Regions from separate parts of the Pseudomonas saudiphocaensis genome, predicted to be linked through region 1. Evidence: predicted binding sites of a transcription regulator. Region 1 holds the regulator's gene; each other region holds the start of a gene.
The links. Region 1 encodes LexA, which represses DNA repair genes until DNA is damaged. Its sites were predicted from a motif close to CTGTNTNNNNANACAG; they were not measured.
Positions count from the first base shown of each region.

Region 2: a site for LexA is predicted at 1,028-1,043, ahead of imuA (translesion DNA synthesis-associated protein ImuA). Genes of this name have one in related genera too.
Region 3: a site for LexA is predicted at 1,477-1,492, ahead of recN (DNA repair protein RecN). Genes of this name have one in related genera too.

Region 1 covers NZ_CCSF01000001.1:326,414-329,685, reverse strand. The annotation lists gene BN1079_RS01645 (L,D-transpeptidase) at 1-366, opposite strand, end outside; gene BN1079_RS01640 (TetR/AcrR family transcriptional regulator) at 434-1,141, opposite strand; gene lexA (transcriptional repressor LexA) at 1,318-1,926, shown strand; gene sulA (SOS-induced cell division inhibitor SulA) at 1,973-2,449, shown strand; gene BN1079_RS01625 (hypothetical protein) at 2,522-2,755, opposite strand; gene BN1079_RS01620 (DMT family transporter) at 2,971-3,272, shown strand, end outside.
Region 2 covers NZ_CCSF01000001.1:3,513,844-3,517,115, reverse strand. The annotation lists gene BN1079_RS16400 (NAD(P)(+) transhydrogenase (Re/Si-specific) subunit beta) at 1-629, shown strand, start outside; gene imuA (translesion DNA synthesis-associated protein ImuA) at 1,066-1,689, shown strand; gene BN1079_RS16390 (Y-family DNA polymerase) at 1,697-3,103, shown strand; gene BN1079_RS16385 (error-prone DNA polymerase) at 3,100-3,272, shown strand, end outside.
Region 3 covers NZ_CCSF01000001.1:3,582,478-3,585,749, reverse strand. The annotation lists gene dnaK (molecular chaperone DnaK) at 1-614, opposite strand, end outside; gene grpE (nucleotide exchange factor GrpE) at 715-1,284, opposite strand; gene recN (DNA repair protein RecN) at 1,516-3,189, shown strand; gene fur (ferric iron uptake transcriptional regulator) at 3,246-3,272, opposite strand, start outside.

The DNA.
Region 1 (3,272 bases):
GCCATGCAGATAGATATAGCGCCGAAAAGTATCGACCTCACCCAACCGGTTGTAGCCGCGCTCGCAGCCACTGAGCCAGAGAATTCGGGTCAGGATCCAGTCACGGCCGGGAAACTGCGCATGCAGCTCGGAGCTCCAGACTTCGCCGGTCCAGCGGCGCCCGCGCAGCACTGCACCGCTAGGCAGACCGTCGCCAATCCGTGCCCGCACCCGATGGCGCCCACGCGGCGTGCAGCCGGAGCCGTTGCGCTCTCCGGCGCCATTCAATGCAGTGGAAACTGGCAGACGTACGCACAGCTGGCCGGCAGTGAAGCCGTATAGCAGTTGGTCGGCGATGGATATATGTAGCAGATCGAGATCGGGCATGGCCGTCAGCTTACCGCTCCATGCCTGCCCGTGCACCCTGGCAAGGCGTAGAAATCGTCTGCTCGTCTCAAGCCTTGGGGGTCATCGCCAGGGCATTGCGCCTCACAATGGGATGCGCCTGAGCCAGCGCCTCGTCATCCACACCCGAGTCGGCACGCATGCCTGCTGCCAGAAACGGCACCATCATCCGCATGACCTGTTCGATGGAAGTCCTGGCCCCGAAATCATTCTCGGCAATGGCACGCAGCGCCTTGATGCCGGACATGCTGAACGCCGCTGCACCCAGCATGAAATGTACCCGCCAAAAGAGTTCGATCGGAGGAATCGAAGGTGCCGCCTCGTGCACTCGCATCATATAGCGGCGGAATACCTTGCCGTACATGTCGTCCAGATAGCGGCGCAGGTGTCCCTGACTCTGACTGAACGACAGCCCCAACAGACGCATAAAGATGGACAGGTCGTCGCCACTGCGAGGCTTCACCGCCAGCGCCTGCTCAACCAGGATCTCCAATAGCTCTTCGAGGCTTTCTTTGCGCTCGGCCTGTGCTTCGCGCCTATCCAGCTCACGCTCCAGACTCGCGCAGAACGGACCAAGGAAACGCGAAAAAACCGCCTGGATAAGCGCCTTCTTCGAGCCGAAGTGATAGTTGACCGCCGCCAGATTGACTCCGGCCTTGCTGGTAATCAGGCGAAGCGATGTCTCGGCGAAGCCTTTCTCCGCGAACAGCTGTTCCGCTGCATCAAGAATCCGCTCCACTGTTTCCGACTGCGCCATGCCCCCTCCAAAAGACAAACACCTGTTTGAAACTTACGTTTCAAGCGCTGACAAGTCAACTGACTATTCGGTCACCGGCGGCTATTAGCCGCCAACAGACAACGCGGAAAGAACGATTGCCAAGCCCAGATCACTGTATATAATCCCAGTCACTGTATAAAAGAACAGAGACCGCCATGATCAAGCTGACCCCACGCCAGTCGGAAATCCTAGCCTTCATCAAGCGCTGCCTGGAAGAAAATGGCTACCCGCCGACGCGCGCGGAGATTGCGCAGGAACTGGGCTTCAAATCACCAAACGCCGCCGAAGAGCACCTCAAAGCGCTGAACAAGAAAGGCGCTATTGAGATGACGCCCGGCGCCTCGCGCGGGATACGTATTCCAGGCTTTGAGCCGGCCACAGAGGAAAGCGGCCTGCCAATCATTGGTCGCGTCGCCGCCGGCGCGCCCATCCTGGCTCAGCAACATATCGAAGAGTCCTGCCAGATCAACCCCGCATTTTTCAATCCCAGCGCTGACTACCTGCTGCGTGTTCGCGGCATGAGCATGAAGGATGTCGGGATCTACGATGGCGACCTGCTGGCCGTACACACCACCCGCGAAGCCCGCAACGGTCAGATCGTCGTTGCACGCATCGACGACGAAGTGACGGTCAAGCGCTTCAAGCGCGAAGGAAAGAAAGTCTGGCTATTGGCCGAAAACCCCGAGTTCGCCCCAATTGAGGTCGACTTGGAACAGCAGGAACTGGTTATCGAAGGTTTGAGCGTCGGCGTCATACGCCGCTGAAAATATAGGCAGCGCAGGTTGCAAGCGACCTGCCAAGGAGAGGTTTATGCAGTACCAAACCACGGCCAGCACACCCCCTCAACTTTCCCTGTTCGAAGGGCTCATCGCCCGCAACCTGGCACCTTTTGCGGATATCGCACGGGTTCCGGCTCAGGCTTCGCAGGAGCGTCTCAGCGAGATGACTCTGAGTGGCAGCCACGAGCATTGCCGCCTATTGCTCGCACCCATTCTGCGCGAACTCAGCGAAGCGGCAGATATCCGCTGGCTGACCCTGATCGCACCGCCCCCATCGCTATCCCAAAACTGGCTGCGTGAAAGCAGCCTCAATCGCGACCGCATCCTGCTGCTGCCCGCATGCGAGCCCCAAAACGCACTGGATCTTGCTTGCAAGGCACTGATGTCAGGCTGCAGCCATACGGTGATCACCTGGTTTACAAGGCTCGACCGCAGCAGCCGGTTGAAATTGAGCGCCGCTGCCGAGCTGGGCCGTACACAAAGCCTGAATATACGCCTGGGCAGCTGAGCAACACGGCACAGGGATGTGCCAGCTCTCAGAATCTCGGCGTTTCGCGCTCTAAGTTAAGTGCTCCAGTAATCAGTGCAGAACGTGCGCTACTTCTTCCTGCACTAACTCCCCCTCTGCCATCTGCCCGGCCATTTGCACGCCTACGGTGAACATCGCCTTGGCGATTTCAACGTGCTGCCCTTGCAGGAACACCTTTGCGTCATCGGAAAAATCCAATGTCACCAGCACCCCTTCGTCTTCAGCACGACGCAGCACTATGCTGCCGTCGGGTAGCTCGACGATTTCCAGAAAAGACGTTGGCATGAGTCTGCTCCCCGTGAAAGGCGCGCATTGTATCAGCCGACTGCCCGGCAAACAGCCCTTGGCCGACCGGGTAGAAACCAGTGGCATTTGCTGCTCTGCCGGATCACCGGCAGCCGACAACAATCTTTAGTATTCAGCGCGGCTTCTCGCGACTGCGCTAGCATCACAACGCCACACCGCCGTGTGGTGGTCCCCTGCAAGGATTTTTTTCGCGAATGACCGCTCGCACCCTGTTACTGATCGCTTTGGCGATGCTGGCTTTTGCCGGCAACTCGTTGCTCTGCCGCGTCGCGTTGCGTGATACCGGTATCGACCCTGCTAGCTTTACTGCGCTGCGCCTGCTGGCCGGTGCGATCATCCTGTGGCTGCTGCTGCGTTTGCGGCGAGCACCTTCCAAGCCCACCGGCAGCTGGGCCGGGGCGTTTGCGCTGTTTCTCTATGCTGCAGCTTTTTCATGGGCCTATGTAAAGCTTGATGCCGGCGCGGGGGCGCTGCTGCTGTTCGCCGCAGTTCAGCT
Region 2 (3,272 bases), 3.2 Mb from region 1:
ACATCATGTGCAAGGCGATGAACCGCTCGTTCTTCAACGTCATCCTCGGTGGCTTCGGTGCCACTGCCGATGCCGGCGGCCCGGCGGGTGCCCAGGAAGCGCGCTCGGTGAAATCCGGCTCCAGCGATGATGCCGCGTTCCTGCTGACCAACGCCGACACCGTGATCATCGTCCCCGGCTACGGCCTGGCGGTGGCCCGTGCGCAGCACGCACTGATGGAGCTGGCCGAAAAGCTGACCCACATGGGCGTGACCGTGAAGTATGCGATCCACCCGGTTGCCGGACGGATGCCGGGCCATATGAACGTGCTGCTGGCCGAGGCCGAAGTGCCTTACGAGCAGGTGTTCGAGATGGACGACATCAACTCCGAGTTCGGCCAGGCCGACGTGGTGCTGGTGCTCGGCGCCAACGATGTGGTCAACCCGGCCGCCAAGACCGACCCGAAGTCGCCGATCGCGGGCATGCCGATTCTCGAGGCGTACAAGGCCAAGACGGTGATCGTCAACAAGCGCTCCATGGCCAGCGGCTATGCGGGTCTGGACAACGAACTGTTCTACATGGACAAGACCATGATGGTCTTCGGCGATGCCAAGAAGGTCGTCGAGGATATGGTCAAGGCGGTGGAATAAAGCCTGACCACTGCAACAGCAAACCCGGCCTGGCGCCGGGTTTGACCACGTATCGACAAAAGTGATGAACCCAACCGGGAACATTGACCGAACACACCGTTCGCTCCATTGCCGAGAGGGAAAACGCAATGGAAATGAAGCAACCTTGGCGTTGACCAGAGGAACGAATCCCTGATCTCTTTCAAGCGTGCATGATTATCTGACTTGGCACGAGACAGGACCGAGTCCACCTGGCACTCAAAGCATCCGCGACGAACCGGATCGCCGTCGCTCGGCGGTTTGCCTCGGCGTACTCACACACTGCTGACAACGCGCCTAGACCTGCTTCGAAGACTGCAAATGGTCTTGTAGGGGCTTCGTCAGATTCGGCTTGACCCTACGTAAGTCACAACCTGATACTGTATACCCATACAGTATCAGTGCAAGTGAACCGTCTATGTCTTCTGTTGTAGCCATTGAGCGCCTGCTCGATTCGCGTCAGATCTGGCGTGGTCAGGGGACGGGACATTCAGCCTCCTCACAGCCAACCGGGCATGCCGAGCTGGATAAGGCCTTACCGGGAGGAGGCTGGCCGGATTCGGCGCTGAGCGAGATTCTCGTTGCCGCCCCGGGCATCGGTGAGCTTCGCCTGCTGTGGCCGACGCTGGCTCGGTTGAGCCGTGCAGGTGAACGAATCGTGTTGATAGGCCCGCCTTACCTGCCCTACCCCCATGCCTGGCTTGGCGCCGGAGTGGATCTGCACCAGCTGAGCATCATCCAGGCCGCTGGCCGTGACGCTCTGTGGGCCACCGAACAATGCCTGCGCTCGGGGTGCTGCGGTGCCGTGGTGTGCTGGCCCAGGCAGGTGGACGACCGCGCCCTGCGCCGTCTGCAAATCGCTGCCGAAACCGGTAGAACATTGGCGTTTGCCTACCGCCCTCTGGATGCTGCGGCCAATGCTTCACCCGCCGCCTTGCGCATGGTTGTGGATGCCCGTCAGCTGCGCATTCTCAAGTGCCGCGGCGGGATTGCACCGGAACGGCCCATCGCCACTCCACTGGCTGCCGAAAGCTGGCATTGAGGCTGCGATGCTCTGGACTTGCATCCTGTTTCCGCAGCTGGCCATGGACGGCGTGCTGCGCCAGCGCGCCGATACGGAGACGCCACTGGCATTGCTCGCCGGGCCGGCACAAAGGCGCGTGGTACAAGCCGTCAACCCGGCGGCACGCGCGATCGGCCTTCGATCCGGCCAGTCCCTGATTGCCGCCCAGGCATTGGGGCGGGCCTTTGCCACCGCCGAATACGATCCGGCGGCCATCGACCGCTGGCAACAGTTACTCGCCGCCTGGGCCTATGGCTTCAGTGCCCAGGTCAGCCTGCACTATCCTCGCTGCCTGCTCCTTGAAGTGCATTCGTCTCTCAATCTGTTCGGTCCCTGGCCCCGCTTTGAAGCACGGCTACGTGAAGAGCTGAACGCCCTGGGCTTTCGTCATCGCATCACCGCCGCCCCCAACCCTGCCGCGGCACGCGCTCTGGCCAACGCTCACGATGGCCTGGCCATCTCGGACCGAGCGCTCCTGCAGCAGGCTCTCCAGCAGTTGTCGGTGCAGCATCTGGGCTTTTCCCGAGAGGCAGTCACGGCCTTCAGCCGCATGGGCCTGCGAGATCTGGCCAGGATTCTCGAGCAACCGCGTGACGGCCTTGCTCGGCGTTTCCCTGCCGAGGTTCTGCTGCAACTGGACCGACTGCTCGGCCAACGCCCGTTAGCGCTGGACTTTTACCGTCCACCGGATGTTTTTGAGCAGCGGATCGAGTTGAATTTCGAGGTCGAGTCGCATCAGGCACTGTTGTTTCCAATGCGGCGCTTGACCTCGGACCTGGCCGCCTACCTGGCCGGGCGCGATAGCGGCGTACAACGCTTCATTCTGCATCTGGAGCATCGGGCCATGCCCGACAGCCAGGTGCCGGTCGGGCTCTTGAGCGCCGAGCGTGACGCCAACATGCTCTTCGAGCTGACCCGTGGGCGTCTCGAACAATTGCAGTTGCCGGCCCCGGTATTGGCGGTACGCCTGATCGCCCGCGAGCTTCCGCGCTTCGCTCCGGCACACGGCCAGCTCTTCGAAGAAAGGCCCCAGCAATCCCTCCCCTGGGAGCGGCTCCATGAACGTTTGCGCGCCCGCTTGGGTGACGATGCCGTGCAGGGCCTTGGCATCCGCGCCGATCACCGTCCGGAGCATGCCTGGTCCGGACTGCCCTCAAACTTTCAACCAGCCACAGGGCCTCGCCCCGGATGGTTACTGGCTCAACCGCGGCCCTTGCACGACAACAGCCTGCAGATTCTCGCCGGCCCCGAGCGCATCGAGAGCGGCTGGTGGGACGGAGCCGACATACGCCGCGACTACTACCTCATCCAGACCCGTAGCGGCCAGCGTGGCTGGGCATTTCGCAACGTGGGCAGCCAAGGCCCACTGCAACTGCACGGCTGGTTCGCATGAGTGGTTACGCTGAACTGCATTGCCTGTCCAACTTCAGCTTCCAACGCGGAGCCTCCAGCGCCGAAGAACTGTTCAAGCGCGCGGCACAGTTGGGCTACCGCGCACTGGCGATCACCGATGAATGCACCCTGGCCGGCATTGTGCGTGCCTGGAAGACGTCCATGGAAAG
Region 3 (3,272 bases), 3.3 Mb from region 1:
ATCACCGATACGTCGAAGGTACCGCCACCCAGGTCATAGACGATGACGGTGTGGTCGCCCTTGGCCTTGTCCATGCCGTAGGCCAGCGCAGCCGCAGTCGGCTCGTTGATGATGCGCTTGACGTCCAGGCCGGCGATGCGACCGGCATCCTTGGTGGCCTGACGCTGACTGTCGTTGAAGTAGGCCGGCACGGTGATAACCGCTTCGGTCACCGGCTCGCCGAGGTAGTCTTCGGCGGTCTTCTTCATCTTCTTCAGGATTTCTGCAGAAATCTGCGGTGGTGCCATCTTCTGGCCGTTGACTTCCACCCAGGCATCGCCGTTGTCGGCCTTGACGATCTTGTAGGGGACCAGCTGGATGTCTTTCTGCACCACATCCTCTTCAAAGCGGCGACCGATGAGGCGCTTCACCGCGTACAGAGTGTTGTGCGGGTTGGTCACTGCCTGACGCTTGGCCGACTGACCGACCAGAATCTCGCCATCGTTGGCGTACGCGATGATGGACGGCGTGGTACGGCCGCCCTCGGCATTCTCGATGACCTTGGACTTGCCGTTTTCCAGAATGGAAACGCAAGAGTTGGTAGTACCCAGGTCAATACCGATGATTTTGCCCATTTGTCTGTCTCCGAAAATCTTGGATTAAATCCGCGCCTGTTTACCGGCTGCGGGTAACACAAAAACGCTTGGCTACCAGATGGGGGTCAGCCGTAAGAATTCAAGCCTTCTCATCGATTGAAGGCGGAGTTTGCGCAGGCGCCTTGCTGACCACCACCATCGCTGGGCGCAGCAAACGACCGTTAAGCAGATAACCTTTCTGGAACACCTTGAGCACACTGCCTGGCTCAGCATGGGTGCTTTCTTCCATCGCCATGGCCTGATGATGCTCGGGATTAAAGGGCTCACCCTGCGGATCCAGCTGCGCCAGCTGGTGGCGCGCCATGGTGTCGAGCAGCAGTTTGAGCGTCAGCTCCAGCCCCTCCCGCACGGCCTTGACCGCACCGTCATCCGGGCTCGACAGCTCAAGACCACGCTCCAGGCTGTCGGCCACGGGCAAGAGATCGCCAGCGAACTTTTCCAGGGCGAACTTGTGTGCTTTCTCGACATCCTGCTCAGCCCGGCGACGGATGTTCTGCAGCTCTGCCGCAGTGCGCAGAGCCTGGTCTTGGGCAGCCGCCAACTGCTCTTCCAGAGACGCTACTCGCGTAGCCAGATCTTCGGGCGCTTCAGCTTGAAGCTCTTCGTTCTCTTCAGGGTTCTGGTTGTCCAGGTTCTGCTCGTCAGCCATGCAATCCTCCTCATAAAGACTTCAGCGGACTGTCGAGCCCGCGCTTGTGCCGCTATATGGGGGCAGCAGATTCAGGTTCAAGAGGGAATGTGGCAAGCGCACAAATAAATGGGCCGAACAGCCCGCTCATCCAATGATGGGAAACGAGTCGATTTCCATGCATTCCACTGCTTGTAGCGGGCACAAATAGTACTGTATAAATAGCCAGCCTCAGCTTATCGGAGCTTTGACATGCTGGTTCATCTGTCTGTTCACAACTTTGCCATCGTCGAACACCTCGATCTCGAACTGCAGCGCGGCATGAGCGTGATCAGCGGTGAAACCGGGGCGGGCAAGTCGATCATGCTCGGCGCCCTCGGCCTCGCCCTGGGCGACCGCGCCGACAGCAGCGCAGTCCGCATCGGCGCCGACAAGGCCGACATCCTCGCCAGCTTCGATCTGGACGACATTCCCGATGCCCGCGCCTGGCTCGCGGAACGCGATCTGGACAGCGACGGCCCGTGCATCCTGCGCCGCGTTATCACCGCCGAGGGTCGCTCGCGGGGCTATATCAACGGCACTCCATGCCCGCAGAGCGACCTCAAGGCGCTGGGCGAGCTGCTGATCGACATCCACAGCCAACACGAACATCAATCCCTGCTCAAAACCGACACCCATCGACGACTGCTCGATGAGTACAGCGGCAGTCAGGAACTCGCCCGCCAGGTACAGCTGGCTGCCCAGCGCTGGCGCCAGACCCGCCAGACCCTCGAACGCCTGAGCAACAGCAGCGATGAACAGCGTGCGCGCCATCAACTGCTCAGCTACCAGTTGGAAGAACTGGAGAATCTTGCCCTCGGTGAGAACGAGCAGGAACAGCTGGAGGATGAACACCGCAACCTGGCCAATGCAGAACAACTGCTCAGCGCCTGCCGCCAGGTCATGGACATGTGCAGCGAAAGCGATGCCGGCAATGTGCTCTCTGCCCTGACCGGGAGCCTGCAACGACTCTCAGCGTTCCAGAATCAACCCGGCGCACTGGCCGAGGCGGCGGGCCTGCTGGCCAGCGCCCGGATCCAGGTCGAGGAAGCCATGGGCGAGCTAAACCGCTTCGTCGACCACTTCGATGCCGACCCCGAACGCCAGCAAATGCTCGAAGAACGACTGGATGCCATCTACACCCTGGCGCGCAAACATCGCGTACAGCCCACCGAGCTGCCAGCGCTGCAGCAGCGTCTGCTCGACGAGCTGGAAAGCCTGAATGCCGACGATGAAGCCCTGGAGCGCCTGAGCGAAGAACTGGCTGCCTATGGCCGCCACTATGAAGAAAAGGCCTCGGAGCTGAGCAGAATCCGCCAGGAGGCCGCCACTGCCCTGGCAGCCTCCGTCGAGAGCGAAATCCAGCGTCTGGGCATGCCAGGTGGCAAATTCAGCGTTCAGCTCAAGCCCGCCGCAGAAGGCGACTACATGCCCTTCGGCCTGGAGCAGGTGGAGTTTCTCGTCAGCGCCAACCCCGGCCAGCCACTGCGCCCCTTGGCCAAGGTCGCATCCGGCGGCGAGCTGTCGCGCATCAGCCTCGCGATTCAGGTGATCACAGCACAAACCTCACGCGTACCTACCCTGGTATTCGATGAAGTCGACGTGGGAATCGGCGGCCCAACGGCCGAGGTGGTTGGGCAGCTGCTGCGCCGCATCGGTGAGCAGGGGCAGGTTCTGACCGTCACCCACCTTCCGCAGGTGGCCGCGCAGGGACACAACCATCTATTCGTGCACAAGGCTCGCGGAAAAGATGAAACCCATACGGCAGTTGCAACGCTGCAGAAGGACGAGCGCATCGAAGAGATCGCACGGATGCTCGGCGGCGTCGACCTGACAGAACAAGCACTGGCGCACGCTCGCCAAATGATCGAGTCCGCCCAGGCCTGAGGAACGCGGCAACAAAAAGGCGACCCTTGGGTCGCCTTTTTGCTATCAGCTCGAAATCATTCCGACTTCTTGCGTACGTAGAG